3 regions of the Staphylococcus pseudintermedius genome follow, and region 1 is predicted to be linked to each of the others. Evidence: riboswitches for the same ligand, from Rfam matches in the RefSeq annotation. Region 1 holds a riboswitch; each other region holds the start of a gene.
The links. Region 1 has a riboswitch for S-adenosylmethionine ahead of P3U61_RS00955 (LLM class flavin-dependent oxidoreductase). Riboswitches for the same ligand answer to the same signal wherever they lie in the genome.

Region 1 (7,639 bases):
CCTTTAATCAAATCAATTTTAATTATTGGCATTAATCATTCTCCTTTTCGTCATGATTTGAGTAACCCCATTTTAATGCGAGAAGTAGTCCAACAAATATCCCTATATAACCATATAGCCAAATGGATAACATTTCATTTACAAACATTATGCTTCCCCCTTATCTACAGAAAGTTGGCTAGCACGATGGTGCATGACAGATGACATCACTGTAATTGCCAATATGCCTAATATTGTTGCGATAGCCCCAGCAGACATTGTACTTGGGATGACACCACCAAAATAAATAACGAGATAGGAAACTAAGCCTACAACCATCGATAGTTCTGCTGCACGGCCAGGTGCTTTTCGTTTCGCATATACCGCATGCAAAATAGGACCCATTGTACCGGCTGCAATACCCGAAATCCCAATCCACATGAAGTCACTCATATAGAGCGGTGGCTTCAAAACTAATAAAAACGATAAAAGTCCTACAACCGGCACAGAAACACGACTAATGCGAAAAGCAATTCGATTGGCTTTCTCTTCTTCAAGACTCACCCACTTCTGTTTGACAATCAGTTTTAAAAATAAATCATTCGCAAACACTGTAGAAATTGAAACAAACAAACCATCTGTAGTTGACATGGCTGCTGCCAATATAACGACACCGAATAAAGCAACAATGCCAGCAGGGAATGCCCACTCAATATATTGTAATAGGGCTAAATCTGAACTCTCAACTTGCCCACCTAATGCCACACGACTGAAAATACCGCCAAAAAGAACAAGTAAACAGATTGACATTACAAAAATATAAGTTCGAATCATGCGTCCTAAATCTTTTTCACTTTTTAAACCTAAAATTTTATTAAATAAGTGGGGCGCTGATGCAAAAGCCCATTGAATAATAATCGCGCCGATAATCATTGTAAAAGAGTGAAAGTGAACAGAGTCAGGATTAAAAACTTGGACTAAGTAATGATTTTGGTGGTTTAAGTTTTGTACAATACCCGAAAACGTATCATGGATGCTCCCCTTCCAAAATAGCACAATGCCAGAGATAAAAATGGTGAGACCAGCTACTGCCATCATGATAACTTGTAAGGCATCTGTATAAATATCTGCAAGTGCACCACCTACGTATACATAAAGCACAACAATGACTGTGATAACAATTAAACTTGAAAAGTAACTCATACCGAGTAAATATTTAAAAATCAAAGCGCCTGCGACAAGCTGACTTGCGATATAGAAAATATTAAATAATAAGATCATAGCTGTCCCAACACGTAAAATAGAACTGTCATAAAAATCGCCCAACCAATCTGGTAGTGAGAGGGATTGTTGTGTTGTGTTTAATGATCTGACTCTTTTAGCGACCATTAAAACGCCTGTAGGTCCACCGATAAACATCGCTAAAAATAACCATAAATTATTGAGGCCCCACGTATACGACCATCCTGGATAACCTAGAAAGGTTGCAGCACTTAAATACGTCGCTGCAAAAGACAAGCCTAGCGTACGTGGTCCAATCCTTCCAAAGCCCGTCGCAAAATCTGAAATACTTTTCATCTTTCTAGAACTGACAAAACCTACCGTAATCATGAGCGCCATAAAAACAATAAAGCCTATCCATGTATACACTTTAACGTCATTCATAATCATCCCCCTATATTTGTACTAAATTGACTTTTTTATTTCGCGCGGGATGTGTCGGTTTCACTTTCGTATGGCCTTTGCCAAACATGTTTTCACGTAAAGTTTCACCTTCATATTCTGTACGATATATACCTCTTTTTTGTAATTCAGGGATGATGAAGTCCACAAATTCTTCAAACGTACCTGGAGAATAGGCTTGTGCAATATTAAAACCGTCTGCACCGCCTTCATTCGCCCACAATTCCAATTGATCAGCAATTTGTGTTGGTGTGCCAATGAACTTAGCCGTCCCATTACCGAGCCCGTGGTTTTTCACCGCTTCCCGCAATGTCCATTTTCGATGTGGATCTTTTGTATACAAATTAAGATTGCCTTGCATCGCTTCTGTCTCTATATTTTCGATATATTCATCTGGATCATACTGAGAAAAATCAATACCCGTATGTCCGCTTAACAATGCGACTGAACCTTCATAACTGACTTCATTTTGCAGTGCTTCATATTTTTCATAAGCCTCTTCTTCAGTTTCACCGATAATAGGTAAAACCATTGGAAAAACAAGGATATCTTCACCATTACGGCCAAATTGTTGTGCCCTTGTACGAATGTCTGTGACATATGCTCGTAATGATTCAATAGAGGTATGTTTAGTAAACACAGCCTCTGCATGCTTCGCAGCAAACGTTTTACCTTTTTCGGAGGCACCAGCTTGAAATAAAACAGGTGTTCTTTGAGGGGAAGGCTCTACAAGATGCGGTCCAGGTATATCGAAAAATGTACCTTTATGGTGAATCGCATGAACTTTGGAAGGATCAGCATACGTATCTGTCTCACGCGTTTTAACAACTGCATCGTCCTCCCAACTGTCTTCCCACAGCTGATAACTCACTTGCAAGAATTCGTCAGCACGACTGTAACGCAGCGCTTTAGGCAAGCGTTCTTTTAAACCTAAGTTCACTGCCTCGCTTTCTAAATAAGACGTCACAACATTCCAACCTAATCGACCATTTGTCAGATGATCGAGTGTAGACAATTGACGGGCTAGTTTATACGGTTGTGCATAAGTAGTAGAAACAGTAGGTGCAATACCAATATGCTCCGTTACTGCTGCAATAGCAGAAACGAGTGGGATAGGGTCGTGTGCGGGGAGTTGAACTGCGTGTTTCACTGCGGCGTCATGGGACTGATTATAAACACTATAAGTACCTAATACATCAGCAATAAAAATACCATCAAATAAACCACGTTCTAAAGTTTGAGCTATATTCGTCCAATATTTTAAATTGTGGTGTGTCGCTCCTTTATCTTTTGGGTGTTTCCATAAACCTGCAGCATGGGGAGCGGGAGAGTTTTGGACGAATCCGTTAAAATGAATTTGTTTTCGTGTCATGAACATTACCTCCTAAAAATAGGAAGATAAGGCATAGTGAAAGTTGACTTATCTTCTAGCAATTGTGCTACTGGAATTGGCACAGTGAATCAATTCCTGTTGCCGAGATTTCATTGGGCCAGTCCCTCCATCTCTCTTGATAAGACGATGATGTATATTCATGGGGATACTTTTTAATTAATGAAAGGTAAAATCATGGCGGTAGAACAACTGCATCTTCCATATGAAGTTTCATTGTTTAAAAGCATTCATTTCAATCTACCGTATCATGAATTTCCCTTTATTTTGTGCGACGTTTAAAAATTAAAGTTTAGCAAAGCCTTTTTCCAAATCCGCAATAATATCATCGATATGCTCAAGGCCTATAGAAAGACGAATCGTTTCAGGGGCAATACCTGCTGCTGTTTGTTCTGCCTCCGTCAATTGTTGATGTGTCGTTGATGCGGGGTGGATGACAAGCGATTTGGCGTCTCCTACATTCGCTAACAAAGAAAATAATTCTAAGCCTTCAATAAATTTTTTGCCAGCTTCGTATCCACCTTTGACACCAAAGGTAAAGATGGAACTTGCGCCTTTTGGTAAATACTTCTCTTTTAACGCATAATACTCACTCGTTGGCAAGCCAGCATATTTAACCCATGCGACTTTGTCATGCTTTTCAAGATATTGTGCAACTTTTTCAGCATTTTCTACATGACGTTCTAACCGTAATGAAAGCGTCTCTAATCCTTGCGTTAGTAAAAATGCATTAAATGGTGAGATTGCTGCTCCTGTATCTCTTAATATTGTTGTTCGAATTTTAAAAGCAAGTGCGGCTTCACCAAACTTTTCACTGAATACTAAACCATGATAAGATGGATCGGGTTCACTTAATCCTGGAAACTTGCCATTATCCCAATTAAAATTACCTGCATCAACAATGACCCCGCCCATTGATGTTCCGTGTCCACCAATAAATTTGGTTGCAGAGTGAACAACAATGTTCGCGCCATGTTCAATCGGACGTGAAAGATAAGGCGTCGCGAATGTATTATCAACAATAAGTGGAATACCTTGTGCTTTTGTAATTGTTACAAGTGCATCAAAATCCTCAACATTACCTTCTGGATTACCAATCGTTTCTACAAATAAGGCCTTCGTATTGTCTTGAAGCGCATTTTCTATATGACTAACTTCTGTCGTATCGACTAATGTGACATCAATCCCATATTTCGGTAACGTATGTGTGAACAGTGTATGTGTCCCGCCATATAATGTAGAACTTGCTACGATATGATCACCCTTTTGCGCGACAGCTTGAATCGCATAAGTAATCGCTGCCATACCTGAAGCAACCGCTACACCAGCGACACCCCCTTCAAGTTCGGTTACCCGTGTTTCAAGAACGTTCGTTGTAGGATTCATCAGACGTGTGTAAATATTTCCAAGTTCATCTAAACCGAATAAATTCGCCGCATGTGCTGTATCGTCAAAAGTAAAAGATGTCGTTTGATAAATTGGTAAAGCACGTGAATGGCTACTTTCGTCGACTTCTTGTCCTGAGTGCAATTGCAACGTTTCAAATTTAAAATCACTTCTCATTTGACATTCCTCCTAATCATAAAAAATAAAAGCCTACCTGATAAAGATAGACTTTTACTAGAAGACTTATCTCTCAGGTAAAATCACCTGCAGGAATTAGCACCTAACTGAATAGGTTGCCTGGTTTCAAAGGGCCTGTCCCTCCACCAATCTTGATAAGTATGATTCAATTGTTAAAATGCAAGATGTATCGCGAAAATAGAACGGCCAATGCAATAACCGTGCGGGTGTTTTACTGGCTTTTAATGTTACAACAAGTCTATCTAACATCCTTAACGATGTCAATATACAAATCCGAATTTTCTTGCAAGTTGCAAAAATTCGAAAAATTATATTTATGAGAATCAGCACGCATCTGTTTATTCAATGTAAATCGACTGGCTCATCATCTTAGTTTTAATAAATTGATGAACATCAATGACACGTTGGTTTAATGACCCTTTATAGGGCAAATTAGGTTGATATAATTTTTGCATGAACATGCCGTCTACAATCACATCAGTTTGTTTTATGATCTCTGTCCGTTGGTCATTAGCACGCCATAAATATTCGAATAAATATCCCGTCCATATCCATAATGACTTTTCACGACCGTATCGTGCACGAAAAGCTTGAACAAGTGGCGCAACAACTTTCAAATTGCAAAAAGGTTCGCCTCCTAAAATACTTAATCCAGCTATATATTCTGGCGCACACGCATCAAGCACTTCTTCCATCACCGTATGCGTCATTGCTTCACCATAGCGAAAATGTTGGGCTGCTTTATTGTAGCAACCTTGACATTGAAATGGACAACCAGAGACATAAACACTACATCGGACACCTTCACCATCGACAAAACTTTGGTATTCGATTTTCGCAATATAACCGGCACCAGTGCTTACATCTAATACACTCATGATTGACGTACCTTCAGATGTTTGACTCGTGCACACATTTCTTTATGGCGGCCTTCAATCGTCGGACGTTGCACAGGATTACCAAGATAACCACATGTCCGCTTCACCACATCCACCGTTTCTGGATTTTGATTGCCACATTCCGGACAACGATAACCTGTCTCAGTCGTATCAAAATCACCTTCAAAACCGCAATCATAGCAATGGTCAATCGGAATGTTAGTCCCTAAATAACTCACTCGGTCATACGCATAATCCCATACAGTTTCGAGCGCTTTCACATTATGATCTAATTTAGGGTATTCACAGTAGTGGATATAGCCACCCGATGCTAAATAAGGGTAGTCTTTCTCAAAATCTAACTTTTCAAAGGGTGTGACATCTTTACGCACATCGTAGTGAAAAGAATTTTGGTAATAACCTTTATCTGTAATATCTGGTATGTCACCAAATGCTTCTCGATCCAAGCGACAAAAACGGTCCGTCAACGACTCGCTAGGCGTACTATAGATGCTAAACCATACATCATATTGATCTGTCCATTCAAGTTGATAATTTTTCATTTGTTTTAAAATATTTAATGTAAAATCTTTCGCTTCAGGATTCGTCTCCCAATTTGGACCAAAGAACACAGTCGCTGCTTCATATAATCCAATATAGCCCATCGAAATCGTTGCGCGTCGTTGGTTGAAAAATGTATCGACCGGATCTTCTTCATTAATTCGGTGTTTGAAAGCGCCACGTTTGTATAATATTGGTGCATTGTTCGGTACAGCTTCTTTCACACGCTCGATACGATAAACGAGCGCATCGTGTAGGACTTGCATCCGCTCATCAAACAAATCCCAAAAACGCGTCATATCACCAGCCGACTCAATCGCTATACGTGGAATGTTTAGCGTGACCACGCCTAAATTACAGCGCCCATTATTTTCAAACTCACCTTGTGCATTTTGCCATGCAGGTAAAAATGAGCGACATCCCATTGGCGCTTTAAAGTCACCTAAAAGTTCTACAGTTTTATCGTAATTCAAAATATCTGGATACATCCGCTTCATCGCACATTGTAACGCCAACTGTTTGATGTCATAATTCGGGTCTTCTGGTGCAAAATTAGTCCCTTTTTTAATGGAAAACACGAGTTTTGGAAATATCGCTGTAATGCGGTCTTTACCGAGTCCTTTAATCCGTGTCTTTAAAATTGCTGTTTGTACTTTGCGACTAAGCTCATCTATGCCTAATCCAAACCCTAATGTAACGAACGGCGTCTGACCATTTGAAGTATAGAGCGTATTAATTTCATATTCTAAACTTTCGACCGCATCTGCAATATCTTGGGTTACCCGTTTATCTACATAGTCATCAATTTGATCACTCTTAACAAATTCACGTGCAACCTCACGATGTTTCTCTTCATTAAACTTTGCATAATGACTCAATAATTCATCAACACGATCAATCGTGCAACCACCGTACTGACTGCTAGACACATTCGCAATAATTTGAACAAGTTGGGCCGCGGCAGTTTGAATTGACTTTGGAGATGTCACTTGTGCGTTCCCAATTTGAAAACCATGTGCCATCATTCCTTTCGCATCGATGAGACAACAGTTCGTTAGCGGTTGGAATGGATGGTAATCTAAATCATGGAAGTGAATTTCTCCTTTTTGATGCGCCATCGCAACATGCGGGGGTAATAAATGTTGTAACGCGTATGATTTTGAAACGACACCTGCCGTTAAATCGCGCATTGTTGAAAAAGTCTCACTATCCTTATTAGCATTTTCATTTACAATCGTTGGATCTTTTGTCATTAAACCTGTTAATTGTTTTTCAAGTTGTGTCAAAATATCACTCTTTTCTATATGTAGTGTCTATAAACAATCATAAACACCATATATAGTGATTTTCAAATGATATCTGAATCATTAACCGATTTGTCATTTCTTTTTTAACATTATGTGAACAAAGCGTTGTGAGATAGAAGGTGTCAAAAGGAACTTCATCGTACGATTTTTTTTAGTTAAATCACGTGTATCGTCGTTAGATTTGTTGGGGATGGATTTTAAATATGAGGAATATCTCTATGTATTATCGCATTGTGAGAAACGAGTCAGATGAGAAA
Region 2 (7,639 bases), 520 kb from region 1:
TCACGTTTACCAATGCTTCGTCTTCTTCATCAAACATTTCGTCCAATTCATAAGTCGCAAAACGGTCAATATCCATTGTTTTAATTTTGTCGTATTCAATATTCAAATTATCTAAATACGCTTTGGCTAAAGATTCACGTGTCCAAAAGCAAAATAACAATTTGTCATTATGACGGTGCTTAATCATTTTTTTATCTTTGACAGCAATAAAAAATTGTTCGTTTGTAAGTATATCTTTATAAAAACGCTCATTCTTGTATGACATGACTCTGCTCCTTTTTCCAATCAAAATCAATGACAAATATAAACCAGACATCGCTATTCGTCAAATTTCGATGATATGTTCTCTTTCAACTATAACATACCTCAGTGGATCGTGTTTTATAAGCCTGCTCGGGCTATAAATTGTTTTTCATATGCTTCAATTTGTTCTGGACTGTCGGCATGCCAAATACACCCAAATCTCGAATTGACGTGCGCTTCTTGATACCAATCCCCATCATAATATGAGAGTGGATAAAGGACGCCTTGTTCCACGAAATGACGCACGGCCTCGAAAAATCGCTCGTTGTCACCGTTCGCAAAATAACTATAAAATTTGTGATATGACCCTGTAAGTGCATCTTTGAGCAACAACATGCTTGTCGAGCCGTTTTGTCTAAAATTCAAATCAATTGCATAGACAACACCCTGTTGATCGACGAGCAAATCAAAGCCCGCGATGCCAATAAACCCTTCCTTTACTGCGATGTCCATAATTTCGTAGCCTGCTTGAATGACTTGTTCTGGCACATTGATTGCATTGATGTTGCCGTTATAAAAACCATATGCATTCGTCAATTGTTTGGCTGAACCTAAGTACACGATGCCGTCTTCGGGGTGCCATGCAAACTGGACACAATAGTTGTCGACAGCTTCGACACATTGTTCGATAATTAACGTGTCTGTCGCTGCTTCTGCTTGTTCGACACGTGCGATAGCTTTCTCCAAATCATCCTCGTTATAACAAATCATGACGCCATAGCCCCCTGCAGTCGGCAAGTCATCTCCTGGTTTAATGACGAGTGGCAACTCCCATTGTCGGACTGCTGTTTTGAAGTCTTGAAATGCGACAATTTCACGCTTAGGTATATATTGACCGCCTGTCCATTTCGGAATTAATGATTTATTATTTAAGTCTTTGAATAACTGTTTGTCCATCGCATAGTGCTTCGCGTCAACAATATTATCTCCATGGACATATTGGAAATAAATTAAACGTGATTGCTCTTCTGTCAGTTGTTTTAATGTCTGTTCATAACTTGCTTGGTCTTGAAACGTAATGACATTTTCTGGAATGTCTCGCCCTATGAGTTGGAATAACTGTTGTAATTTGTCGGTGACACTCGCTTCATGAACGATGATTGGCAATTGTGCAATCAGCAATTCACGCCCTGTTAAAAAGTTGGATTGATGCTCATCTGGTGCGAGCCAGGGATTCGAAACATATGAGGGTCTTGACGAGTAAACGATGTTCGTATCATAAATTTCTCCCATTGTTAATTGACTTCGATATTGAATATTGTGTGCCATTGTCATTTCTCCCTTTTATGTTGATGCTCCTTTTGTATTTCTGCTAATAACGTTTGATCTTGTATTAATTTAGCCCCCATTAATGCGATCATTTTCGCGCCTTTAATGAGTGCATCATCCCCCATTGGACTTGCGGCCGCTTCACGAAAACGGTGGGTATGACCGACTAAACTTCTTGGCCCAATTTTGACGTGTGGATGTATCGTTGGCACGACATGACTGACATTCCCCGTATCAGTCGAGCCGTAACCAAAATCATCATGACTGACTTCTTCACCGAGTTCCGTTGCGTAATGTTCAAATAATTGATCTAACAATGGTGATTTAATGAATTCATTCACACCGTTTTGAATCGGTTCAAATTCAAATTCACATCCTGTTTGTATTGCCGCACCACGGGCAATATCATGCACTCTTGAAGTGAGAACATCCAAGTCTTTTCTTGTTGTTGCACGTGTATAAAAGCGCGCATGTGTAAAGTCAGGAATAATGTTCGCTGCTTGACCGCCATCTAAAATGACGCCATGCACACGTTCAGTCTTTTTAATATGTTGACGGAGTTGTGCGACCCCATTAAAATAGCTCAACATCGCATCTAAAGCGTTGCGTGCTTCTTCAGCATTTTCTGAAGCGTGCGCACTTTGACCATAAAACTTAATATCTAGAACGTCTACAGCAAGTGTTGGAATGGTCGGATAAGTTTCATTACCCGGATGAATCATTAAGGCAACATCGACGTCATCAAAGAGCCCTTCTCGTACGTATGATGCCTTCGCACTCCCATTTTCGCCACCTTCTTCTGCCGGACAACCGAACAGTATAACTTTACCTCCAATGTCATCTACTACTTGTTTTAATGCAATCGCTGCTAACATACTTGATGTACCGATAATATTATGACCACAAGCATGCCCTAAACCTGGCAATGCATCATATTCAGCGAGATAACTAATGGTCGGCCCCTCAATTTCTGAGTCATATGTGGCAATAAAACCTGTAGAATGCCCAGCAATGTCACGCTCAACTTCAAAATTGTGTTCTTTTAAATTTTCAATCAGCAAACGCGATGCAAAAATTTCTTCGTTACCGAGTTCTGGACGTCCGTGAATTTGATGACTCATATCTATATAAGCCCATCTATGTTGATCGATATAATCTAAAATACGTTGCTCTACTGTTGTCACCGTGTTACTCCTCCTTAAACAAAAAATGTTATCCCCATTTACACCCAACACAAATATTGATAAGTGTGACTGATGTATATATGTGATAACATCTTTGCCTTCATTTATCTTTCAGCATTTACACTGTTGGAATTCGCACCTTTATCGCCGTTAGATGAGGTTGCTGGGTTTCATCGGGCCAATTCCCTCCACCACTCTTGATAAATATTGATTCAATTTTGTAATTATTTTAACGAACTTTCCGTACTTTGTCATGTCATTTTTAACACTCTTCAAAATTTTCATACTATATTTTACCCTTTTTGCAATACATTTTCATTTCGAGACGCCTTTATGCTATCTTACAAAAAATTTTTTAAAAACAATAATCCCTATTAAACCACTCGTAATAATAGGTTTAAAGCTCCTTTCCCTATTATATCGGCATTTAAACACTTTGTCCCCCCTTTCATCTTAATTGGAATATGTTAAAATGGATTTAAACATGAAGGAGGTCATACCAATGCCAAAAATGAACGTTGAAAGTTTTAACTTAGATCATACGAAAGTGGTTGCACCATATATTCGTCTTGCTGGTAAAATGCAAGGGCTCAATGGAGATGACATTTACAAATATGATATTCGTTTCAAACAACCGAACAAAGAACATATGGAAATGCCTGGACTCCATTCTTTAGAACATTTAATGGCTGAAAACATTCGTAACCATTCAGACAAGGTTGTCGATTTAAGTCCAATGGGTTGCCAAACAGGGTTCTACGTCTCTTTCATTAACCATACCGATTATGATGATGTATTAAACATTGTCGAACAAACGTTACAAGATGTTTTAGCCGCTGATGAAGTCCCTGCGTGCAATGAAGTTCAATGCGGTTGGGCTGCTTCACACTCATTAGAAGGCGCAAAAGAAATCGCACAAGCCTTTTTAGATAAACGTGACCAATGGCATGATGTCTTTGGTACAGGTAAATAAATATTCAAAAAACCGAGCAACGACACGACTTTCAATGTGTGGTTCCTCGGTTTATTTTTCATTATAATTTCTTAATGATATACATGAGTACAAATTGCATTGGGAGACGTCCATATCTCGCAGTATCTGATAATGGTTTGTCACCTAACGGCAATTTTTTACGTGCCATGTAAATGTTGGCTGGAAAAACGGCAAGTAAAAATGCATTAATCCAATTTTTCAATGCGTCTGACGGGCGTCGCAACACTAATAACGCACCAATCACAATTTCGCACACTCCTGTCACAAGTACAGCTGTCTTACGTAAAGGTAAATACGTTGGCACAATATTTCTAAATTGGCGCTCTTTCGTGAAATGCAAGACACCAATAGCCATAAATGCGAGACCTAATACAATGCGACCTAATTGTTTCATCCTATCACCCTTTATTCAGTAATGATTGTATGAATAAGCTGTGGCTGTTCTGCGTGGTCTGAAATCGTAATGTTATCATACAATTTTTGTTTGACTTGTTCTACATCTTCACTATTCGCATAAATTGTCAATAATGATTCGCCTTCTTCAACACGATCACCGACTTTTTTATTCAATACAAGACCTACTGCTAAGTCAATGACATCTTCTTTTGTTTGACGACCTGCACCTAACATCATGGAAGCAATACCGATTTCATTGGCAATCATTTCTGAAACAACACCGCTTCGTTTTGCTGGTAATTCGAATTGATATTGTGCTGTAGGTAATTTTGATGGATCATCGACAACAGATGCGTCTCCACCTTGGTTGCTTAAAAACGTTTTGAATTTTTCAAGCGCCTTACCGTTATCAATCACTTCTTGTAACATACCACGTGCTTCATCTAAATCTTTCGCTTTTTGAGCAAGTACGACCATTTGAGAACCTAAAGTTAATACAAGTTCTGTTAAATCTTCAGGACCTTCACCTTTCAATGTATCGATCGCTTCTTGTAATTCAAGCGCATTACCAATCGCACGACCGAGTGGCTGACTCATATCAGAAATAATCGCCATCGTTTGACGTCCAACTTGGTTACCAATTTTAACCATTGCATGTGCCAATTGCTCAGCATCATCAACTGTTTTCATAAATGCGCCGTTACCTGTTTTAACGTCTAATACGATTGCATCAGCGCCGGCAGCAATTTTTTTACTCATAATCGATGACGCAATTAATGGAATAGAGTTTACTGTCGCAGTGACATCACGAAGCGCATAAATCTTTTTGTCTGCAGGCGTTAAATTACCTGTTTGACCGATAACCGCCACTTTATCTTCATTCACTAGCTTCACGAACGCTTCTTCTGAAATTTCAACATGGAAGCCTTCTACTGATTCTAATTTATCTATCGTTCCACCAGTATGGCCTAAACCACGACCACTCATTTTCGCAACAGGGACATCTAATGCTGCAACTAATGGCGCAAGAACAAGTGTCGTTGTATCACCTACACCACCTGTTGAGTGCTTGTCGACTTTAATCCCTTCAATGTTAGAAAGGTCGATTTGGTCACCTGATTCCACCATTGCCATCGTTAAGTATGCACGTTCTTCATCAGTCATATCTTGGAAAAAAATTGCCATTGCTAAACTAGACATTTGATAATCAGGAATGTCATCATTTGTATAACCATTGACAACAAATTCAATTTCTTCTTTCGTTAAAGCATGCCCATCCCTTTTTTTAGCAATAATATCCACCATTCTCATGGCTATTCCCTCTTTTCTATATCATTTTATAGTTACCATATTGTTGTATACGCTTTTATTATATACGAATGTCTGCGATTGGTGAAACGAAAGAATTCCTCATTATTTGTCAATTCATCAACTTTCATTCATGTGTCCCTTCAAAACTTCGTCGACATTTAGCGATACATCTGTTATCTTTAAAGTGATAATAACGAATTAAGGAGATGTTTTAGATGACTCAAGGCACACCACACATTCAACCTAATGGTAAAAAAATTGCAAAAACTGTCTTAATGCCAGGTGATCCATTACGTGCAAAGTTTATTGCTGAAAACTTTTTAGAAAACGTTGAGCAGTTTAACGACGTACGTAACATGTTTGGCTATACAGGTACATATAAAGGCAAAGAAATCTCTGTTATGGGATCAGGTATGGGGATTCCAAGTATCGGTATTTATTCATACGAGCTATACAATTTCTTTGATGTAGACACGATTATTCGTATCGGTTCTTGTGGCGCAATGCAAGAAGATATTCAACTTTACGATATTATTATCGGCCAAGGGGCATCCACAAACTCTGATTACGTTGATCAATTCCAAATTCCAGGTCACTTCTCACCACTCGCTGACTTTGATTTAGTCGTGAAAGCGAAAGAAAAAGCAGATGCAATTGGTGCACGTGCCCACGTAGGTAACATTTTATCGTCAGACACATTCTACAATGCGAACCCAGACTTCAACCAAAAATGGATTGAAATGGGCATTTTAGGTGTTGAAATGGAATCTGCGGGTTTATATTTAAATGCGACTAAAGCAGGCAAAAAAGCATTGGGTATTTTCACAGTGAGTGACCATTTACTTCGCGATGAAGCAACAACAGCAGAAGAACGTCAAAATTCATTTACACAAATGATGGAAGTCGCATTAGAAATCGCTGAATAATGATGAAACAAGGCATGGAACTAAAATTTTCATTGTTTTAGTGCGTATTCATTTAATGGCAAAGATTTCTCATGGATAACCCTTTTGAAAGTTGCACAATTGGTATGAGGGGCTTGCCTTTCGAGCTAATTACACAACCATTACTTTTGTTATCTAATGCCAACATAAACAGAAATGAAACTAGCCCCGATAACCATTACAGCCGTTATCGGGGTTTTTGCACGTTGAGTTATTCTTTTGTAGGAACCTGGGTTTGTTTAAAAAAGGACTGCTCATAGGCATTGGCTTTGGCCCAAGTCGTTTTCCACATTTTATCACGGTTATCCGCAAACAATTGATATCCTAAATTACGCAACGGTTTTGGAACGAGCCACAGTAATGCAGCTAACCATTTATAACCATCTAACGTAAAAATCAATTTCGCAATCGCTGTAGATTGAAATGTGAGATGGTCCCCTTCTTGGAGAACCACACTATTATATTCCAACACTTCAGGGTGCGCTTTTTTCAACGCCTCCCCTGCTGGACTTTTTAACGGCACAAACTGATAACTTCTAGAAAGTCCGTGACGTATTAACCAAATGGCATAATTATAACAATAAATACAACGATCATCGTAATAAACGATTGGCATATCATCACCTCTTTCTAGTTATTATACCCATTTTTCATTATATTTATCATTTTGCAGTGTTTGCTTAATTTGTTGCTTCTTGTTGTTGATAATACGTTTTTTCAGCTGGTGACAATTTATCAATTTTAAAACCTGTAAAGCCGTAAATAATCGAAATAATTGGCACAATAAAATTCAATATCGCAAATGGGCCATATTGACTGACAGACACACCTAATGTAGTAAAGATAAACACACCACACGTATTCCAAGGGACAAATACAGATGTCAACGTTCCGCCATCTTCTAAAGCACGCGACAAATTTTTAGGGTGGAGTCCTTTATCAATAAATGTTGCGACATACATCCGAGACGGCACGATAATAGAAATATATTGTTCAGAACAAGATAAGTTTGTCCCTACACATGAAATGATGACACATGCAATCAATGAACCTGTATTTTTCGCAAACTTTAATACGACAGAAATCAGCGCTTTTAACATGCCAGAATATTCCAGTAAGCCACCGAACGTCATCGCAACCAATGTCAGTGAAATCGTATAGAACATTGATTCGAGGCCCCCACGATTAAACAGTTCGTCAATCGTTTTATTACCTGAATCGATTGTAAAGCCTGTCTG
Region 3 (7,639 bases), 800 kb from region 1:
TAAATTTATACAACAACAATCTTTTGGTGAAAAATGCGTTGACACGTTTCATCAAATAAACCGTCCCAATCATTAATACAATCGCACCGAATAAAACAGCGATCACGGTACCTACAGATAATGTCACTTGAGGTTGGATAAAGTAATTCACCGCACTTAAACTCAGTAGCAAGCCAGTAATAAATAAACCGAGCAACAAAATATTCGAAACAAGTAAGCCAACCAATGATGTAACTAAATGACCCGATGAAACAATACGTGTCCCAAAAACTTCATGTTGCAAATAATCATTTACAAAACGGCGTGGTGTCGAAAATTGTTGTTGGATAGTTTCAACACGATGCTTTTCAAAATATTGTGTTAGCGCATTTTTTTCGCGGCGATTGAGATACCATAACTCTTTCTTCACTTTATACTCAAATACGTCTTTTCGCATATTAGACTCCTTTATGTCTTTTACTTAACAAAGCATAGCTAAAATTGAGATGTATTGCAAGCGCCATTCAACTCAAAAAAGCACATGCGTGCGGGTTTTGAAATCTATCATTGACTCGATTTCAGCCCACGCACATGTGCTTTTTGTAAATGATGTCGTTGTCAAATTATAAAATGCTAAGACCTGAAGATTTGATGTCTTTAGCGAAACCTTGAACTGTGTCTACTGATAATTCATTGATGTCACGACCGATGTTTGATACTTTTTTAACAACATCTGAAGGACAAGTAATGATGTCTGCACCAATTTCATCAGCTTGGATGACGTTGAATAATTCACGACAGCTTGCCCATAAAAGTTGCACGCCTTCCTTGCTGTGAGTCACTTCAACTGATTCTTTCATTAATGGCATTGGGTCTACACCTGTGTCAGCAATACGACCTGCGAATACTGATACGTATGTTTCAACACCAGCAGTTACAGCCTCAGTGATTTCTTTAACTTGTTCAATTGTGTATACAGCTGTAACGTTAAGTTTTACGCCTTTAGCTGATAAGCTTTTGATAAGTGGAATCATAGACTCCCCTTTAGTGTTCACAACGGGGATTTTAACGAAGATGTTCTCACCAAATTGTTGGATGATTTCAGCTTCTTTTTCCATTGTTTCCATGTCGTCACCGAACACTTCGAATGAGATAGAAGCATCAGGAATCGCTTCAACTGCTTCTTTAGCAAATTCAATGTAATCTTTTACGCCTGCTTTCGCCATTAAGCTTGGGTTTGTAGTAAAACCGTCTACCTCTTTATTTTGATATGCTTTCTTCATTTGTTCGATGTCTGCACCATCAGCAAATACGCGTACTTTTAAATCAGCCATTTAATTATGCCTCCTTGATATTTTTATCATATTAACGTTATAACATTTTTTATGTCCTCAATGCCATTTTTACGCTTACAAAATTTTTAACCAGATGTAAATGAATTCAAAAATATGATATGATAACAAGCGATATGAAAAGGAGGCATATGATGTCTAAATCTAAGAAATACTTTTACTTATCCGTGTTGTTAATGTTAATCAGTCTCTATTTTAATACGCTTAATCCATTACTTAACGCACACTTCACATCTATTATTAAACTCATTTTTGTATGTAGTGTCGTTAATTGTTTAATATTGTTGATCGCCATTCGTTTTGCCGACAAATCTATTAAACATTTACCAGAGCGTCGCAATTGGATTCATAAAGCCTCGAAAATACAACCATTATTACTACTCATTGTATTAGTGGTCCATCTACTTGCTTCACTTTACACATTTGGCATCATTTAAAATTAAGAAATTTGAAGAGAAATGGTGATATTTTGAAGTATATTTTAATCTTTTTAGGTGGCTGCATAGGTGCACTATTGAGATGGCAAACGAGCTTCATAACAATTGGATATCATTTACCGATAGGCACCTTCATTGCAAATTTGTTAGGTGCCTTTTTAATGGGTTATTTCACAGTACGCCTTCATCATTGGAATTCAAGCTATCCGAAACTTAAACTAGGACTCACAACAGGATTTTTAGGTGCATTAACGACATTTTCCACTTTTCAATTAGAACTTGTCACACTGGCACAACAGTTAGACTGGTTCAATTTAGTCATATATGGATTGTGTAGCTATTGTGGCGGCCTCATCTGTTGTTACTTAGGCTACAAATTAGGGGGTGTGCATGCATGACCATGTTATTCGTGGCATTAGGCGGTGGCATCGGAGCTGTATTACGTGGCTTCATCAGTGCGATAACATCACGTTATATGAACATATCATTTCCTATCGCGACGTTAATCGTTAATCTTATCGGTTCGTTTTGTATTGGTTATTTCAACCACTTTACATTGTTATCACCTGAATTAAAGCTGTTAATCATCACAGGTTTACTCGGTGGTTTTACAACATTTTCAACATTAACTTTGGAACTATTTCAAATGTTGCATTCCAAAACGTGGGGCCGATTCATTTGGTATAGCACATGCCAATATATCGGCTGTTTTGTACTATGTTTCATCGGCATGCAGTTGTAGCAACTTAAAATCTTATGTATAAAAGTTAAAGGAGCTAGGACATTACGTTTCCTTAGCTCCTTTAATGTATCAAAAATCTATATTTACATAAACGTTGACAATTACTTACCATCAAAATGTAATGGATCAGGTCCAATACGACGATCTTCATTCAATCCATCTAAAACTTCCATTTGACCAAGCGATAATTCAAAGTCAAATACGTTTAAATTCTCTTCAATACGACTTGGTGTGATTGACTTAGGAATTGTGACAACCCCATGTTGCAAGTTCCAACGAATAATCACTTGTGCTGGTGACTTGCCAACTTCAGCAGCCACTTGCTTCACAGTATCATCTTCTAAAATTTGTGCGTTCATTAGTGGTGACCAAGATTCCATATGGATATTTTGCGCTTCTAAATACACGCGTAAACGTTTTTGCGTTAAATATGGATGGAATTCCACTTGGTTAATGACCGGTTTAATCCGCGAAGTTGCTAATAACTTATCCAAATGTTCCACATTAAAGTTACTTACACCGATATTTTTCACTTTTTGATCGTGATATAGCTCTTCCATCCCTCTCCACGTATCAATCATGACATCTTCATCTAAGCCTGGCCAATGCACTAAATACAAATCTAAGTAGTCGAGTCCTAGGCGCTCTAATGAAGCCTGATATGCCGCTGCAACATTTTCACGACCATAATCAGATAACCATAATTTTGACGTAATAAACAGATCTTCGCGCGTTAAATCCGTTTCCGCTAAAGCTTCGCGAATCCCCTCGCCCACTTTTTCTTCATTTTGATAAATCATCGCAGTATCAATACTACGATAGCCACTTTTAATCGCATGTTTAACCGCTTCTTTTGCAGTATCATTGTTTTCAACTCGAAAGACACCTAAACCCACTTGCGGCATTTGATTGCCATTATAAAATGTTACATGTTTCATATGTCATCGCTCCTTTGTAATCTAACCTTATCGTATCGAATCGTGACGTCATTGCGCAATCAATACAACCTAAAATATAGAATATCACCCGCCTCAACAACACAAAAAGAGCCGGAGATCACACCCCAGCCCTAATTATATTTAATTAAATGATTCAATTTCGTCCATAATATTTTGTAAATCGTTCACATCATACTGAATACGTCCATGGAACACAAAACGATTGAAAAATTCATTCAACTGTTCCGGACCTACTAATACTTTTGTAACACCTTGTGACGCATAATTTGAAATTGTGACATCATCTTCATGACGCGGATTGAAATATAAAATCGGTGTTGGTGTATATTTCAAATCCAGCTCGTGTTGTAACTTCACAGCTAAAGCTTCCACATGCGCTAAACGGTCTGTGTAATCAACAATTGACAATGCATTGTGAGACGCGTCGCTTTGATCTAACACAACGGTTTGTGGTGTTTTTGGGCTTAAGTCCAATGTCTTAAAAACTTGTTCCATCATTGGATTATCAGAAAACTGCTGTTGACTGATACCTTGATAAACATGGCCTTTTAACAATTCTGAATCAATTACATAAAGGCCTGTGCGTGTTAAAACAAGATGACTGACACGTGTAATGTCTTCTAAATCATTTGTTGGTAAAAAGATATTCGCCATGATATGCATATCTTCTGGACGGATTCTCTTTTCTTTGACTAAACGCTCACGAATGGTAAGCAAACGCATATCAGTCACATATTCACTATGATTTTTAGAGAACAGTTTCAGTGCATCGATTTCTCTGTTTTTAGAAGATACCATTGTTTCGTATTCTTCTTTATGACGTGTTTCAGCTTTTTTCTTGTCGATGCGGACTTTTTCAAGTTCTTCTTGATGTTCGTGTGTTAATTTCTCTTGTTTTGTTTGATATTGATTCGCATAAGTTTCTTTCGCCTTCTTCTTGCTTTTCAATGCCACTAAAAACAAAATAAAGAATAATGCTGCTACAACAATCGCAGCAATGAGGCCGATTTCCATTGGACCAAATTGTGTCATGAGCAATACCTTCCTTTATCACTTTTCTACAGTTATTTCTATTATATTAAATAACTATAAAATTAGCGATAGTTATCATCAAGAATTTTATTTTAATGTATTCACTGTTTCTTGTAAAACTTCAACTTTATCTGTACGTTCCCATGGCAATTGCACATCGTTACGACCGAAGTGACCGTACGCCGCAGTTTGTTTATAAATCGGCTTTTGTAAATCTAACATTTGAATAATACCTGCTGGGCGTAAATCAAAGTTTTGTCTTACCGCTTCGATTAATATATTTTCGCTTACATTACCAGTACCAAATGTATCAATAGCAATCGAAACAGGTTGTGCTACCCCAATTGCATATGCCAATTGGACTTCGCATTTATCAGCGAACTGAGCTGCTACAATATTTTTAGCCACATAACGTGCCGCATACGCAGCTGAACGGTCTACTTTTGTCGGATCCTTACCAGAAAATGCACCACCGCCGTGACGTGCATAACCGCCATAAGTATCAACAATAATTTTACGTCCTGTCAAACCTGCGTCACCTTGTGGTCCACCGATAACGAAACGGCCTGTAGGGTTGATGAAAAATTTTGTTTCTTCATCTAATAATTGTTCATCTACAGTTGGATAAATGACGCATGCTTTAATATCATTTTGGATTTTTTCTAGTTCAATTTCTTCGTGATGCTGTGTTGAAATCACAATCGTGTCAATACGTTTCGGTTGATCATTTTCATCATATTCCACTGTAACTTGAACTTTACCATCTGGACGCAAATAATCTAAAGTACCGTTTTTACGTACTTCTGATAAACGTTTTGACAATTTATGTGACAAGTCAATCGGTAATGGCATGAATGTATCTGTTTCATTCGTCGCGAAACCAAACATTAAGCCTTGGTCACCGGCACCTGTGTTTAATACTTCTTCGTTTCCTGCTTCACGGTATTCTAGAGCACGGTCCACCCCTTGTGCAATGTCAGGTGATTGTTCATCAATCGCTGTTAACACTGACATCGTTTTGTAATCATAACCATATTTCGCACGTGTATAACCAATTTCTTTGACAGTTTCACGAACGACTTTTGGAATATCTACATAAGTTGACGTCGTGATTTCACCAACGATTAAAGCCATCCCTGTCGTTACCGTCGTCTCACAAGCTACACGCGCATTGGGGTCTCCTTTTAAAATTTCATCTAAAATTGCGTCTGAAATTTGGTCGGCAATTTTGTCTGGATGCCCTTCAGTAACTGATTCTGAAGTGAATAAACGTCTGTTATAAGTCATAATAAACTCCTTTTTGTATGTATTACGAACATTCTCTATCTGAGCTCAATAAAAAAGAGCCTTTCAACACTATAAAATAGAGTGAAGGCTCTAACGTCCATTCGCTCTTATCGTTCAGACTAGTATTGTGTCTGCAAACGGTTTGGCACCTTTCTTCGTTAAAAGAGGTTGCTGGGTTTCATTGGGTCCATGTCCCTCCACCACTCAGGATAAGAGAATCCGTTAAAATCATATTACAAAACTTTATTACCGATGTCAATTTCATCTTACTGGGCTTTTCAAAATGATGTTTGAAGCACCTTTATCCTTTGCATTTGTTTTTCTACTTTGGTGTAACATTACTTTACTTTCTTTATTTTATCTTAATTTTTTTCTTAATTGAGTAGGGATTATTTAACGAATATGTTATACTCTTGAATTGTAAAGGCTTACATTGCCGAAATTACTTTGGAGGGATATTATCATGTCATTCGACAAACATGCGATTGAAACAGTAGCTAACAAGCCGAGTTCACATTTTCAACTCACAACGACTGAATTGTACAACAAAATTTTAAAGAGAAATGAAGCCGAACTGACAGAATTAGGTGCAATCAACGCGAAAACTGGGGAGTATACGGGACGTTCTCCAAAAGATAAATTCATTGTTGACAATCCACAAGTTAAAGACGACATCGATTGGGGTTCTATCAACCAACCGATTTCAGAAGAAAAATTCTTGAATCTTTATGAAAAAGTTGTGGAGTACTTAGATGAAAGAGATGAGTTGTTCGTATTCAATGGTTATGCAGGTAGCGACCAAGAATCACAACTGAAACTCACAGTTATCAACGAATTTGCATGGCATAATCTATTTGCTCAAAACTTATTTATTAAGCCCACTTCAAAAGAAGAAGCAGCAAAAATTAAAGCAGACTTCACGATTATTTCTGCACCACGCTTTAAAGCAAATCCTGAAGTGGATGGCACGCGTTCTGAAACATTTGTCATCATTTCATTCAAACATAAAATCATTTTAATCGGTGGTACAGAATACGCTGGGGAAATGAAAAAATCTGTGTTCTCCATTATGAACTATTTATTGCCACAACAAGGTATTATGAGTATGCACTGCTCTGCCAATGTAGGTGATAAAGGTGACGTCGCATTATTCTTTGGTCTTTCTGGTACAGGAAAAACAACACTTTCAGCAGACCCGAATCGTAAATTGATTGGTGATGATGAGCACGGTTGGAATGAAAATGGTGTCTTTAATATTGAAGGCGGTTGCTATGCGAAAGCCATCAATCTCTCTGCAGAAAAAGAGCCACAAATTTTTGAAGCCATCCGTTACGGAACAGTGTTAGAAAACTTAGTCGTTGATGAACAGGGTTACATTGATTTTGATGACAACAAATATACTGAAAATACGCGTGCCGCATATCCTATCAACTATATCGATAACATTGTGTTACCTTCCAAAGCATCACATCCAAATACGATTATTTTCTTAACAGCTGATGCGTTCGGCGTCCTGCCACCGATTTCGAAATTAGATAAAGATCAAGCGATGTATCATTTTTTAAGTGGTTTCACATCTAAGTTAGCAGGTACAGAACGTGGTATAACAGAGCCACAACCATCATTCTCAACATGTTTTGGCGCACCATTCTTACCGTTACGTGCAGAAGTCTACGCTGAATTGTTGGGTGACTTAATCGACAAACACGACGTAGATGTTTACCTTGTCAACACAGGTTGGACAGGTGGACAATATGGTGTCGGTAACCGTATCCAATTAAAATACACTCGTAAAATGGTAAATGACGCGATTAACGGTAAATTAAAAACAGCTACATTTGAAAAAGATGA

Region 2: it holds a riboswitch for S-adenosylmethionine, as region 1 does, so the genes downstream of both, P3U61_RS03400 (M20 family metallopeptidase) here and P3U61_RS00955 (LLM class flavin-dependent oxidoreductase) in region 1, are expected to answer to the same signal.
Region 3: it holds a riboswitch for S-adenosylmethionine, as region 1 does, so the genes downstream of both, metK (methionine adenosyltransferase) here and P3U61_RS00955 (LLM class flavin-dependent oxidoreductase) in region 1, are expected to answer to the same signal.

Annotation. Positions count from the first base shown of each region.
Region 1 is NZ_CP120150.1:231,706-239,344, reverse strand. Features, by position in the region: gene P3U61_RS00965 (tautomerase family protein) at 1-32, opposite strand, end outside; gene P3U61_RS00960 (sodium:solute symporter family protein) at 148-1,644, opposite strand; gene P3U61_RS00955 (LLM class flavin-dependent oxidoreductase) at 1,655-3,034, opposite strand; SAM riboswitch class I at 3,080-3,180, opposite strand; gene P3U61_RS00950 (O-acetylhomoserine aminocarboxypropyltransferase/cysteine synthase family protein) at 3,338-4,615, opposite strand; SAM riboswitch class I at 4,679-4,777, opposite strand; gene nrdG (anaerobic ribonucleoside-triphosphate reductase activating protein) at 4,975-5,514, opposite strand; gene nrdD (anaerobic ribonucleoside-triphosphate reductase) at 5,511-7,328, opposite strand.
Region 2 is NZ_CP120150.1:754,002-761,640, reverse strand. Features, by position in the region: gene P3U61_RS03410 (DUF2750 domain-containing protein) at 1-265, opposite strand, end outside; gene ldmS (L-aspartate--L-methionine ligase LdmS) at 382-1,572, opposite strand; gene P3U61_RS03400 (M20 family metallopeptidase) at 1,575-2,693, opposite strand; SAM riboswitch class I at 2,858-2,963, opposite strand; gene P3U61_RS03395 (S-ribosylhomocysteine lyase) at 3,259-3,729, shown strand; gene P3U61_RS03390 (DoxX family protein) at 3,791-4,144, opposite strand; gene P3U61_RS03385 (pyrimidine-nucleoside phosphorylase) at 4,156-5,457, opposite strand; gene deoD (purine-nucleoside phosphorylase) at 5,673-6,383, shown strand; gene P3U61_RS03375 (thiol-disulfide oxidoreductase DCC family protein) at 6,613-7,017, opposite strand; gene nhaC (Na+/H+ antiporter NhaC) at 7,082-7,639, opposite strand, start outside.
Region 3 is NZ_CP120150.1:1,030,010-1,037,648, reverse strand. Features, by position in the region: gene P3U61_RS04925 (hypothetical protein) at 1-436, opposite strand, end outside; gene P3U61_RS04920 (transaldolase) at 603-1,313, opposite strand; gene P3U61_RS04915 (hypothetical protein) at 1,466-1,768, shown strand; gene crcB (fluoride efflux transporter CrcB) at 1,801-2,166, shown strand; gene crcB (fluoride efflux transporter CrcB) at 2,163-2,510, shown strand; gene P3U61_RS04900 (aldo/keto reductase) at 2,612-3,448, opposite strand; gene P3U61_RS04895 (NERD domain-containing protein) at 3,590-4,501, opposite strand; gene metK (methionine adenosyltransferase) at 4,589-5,788, opposite strand; SAM riboswitch class I at 5,893-6,004, opposite strand; gene pckA (phosphoenolpyruvate carboxykinase (ATP)) at 6,252-7,639, shown strand, end outside.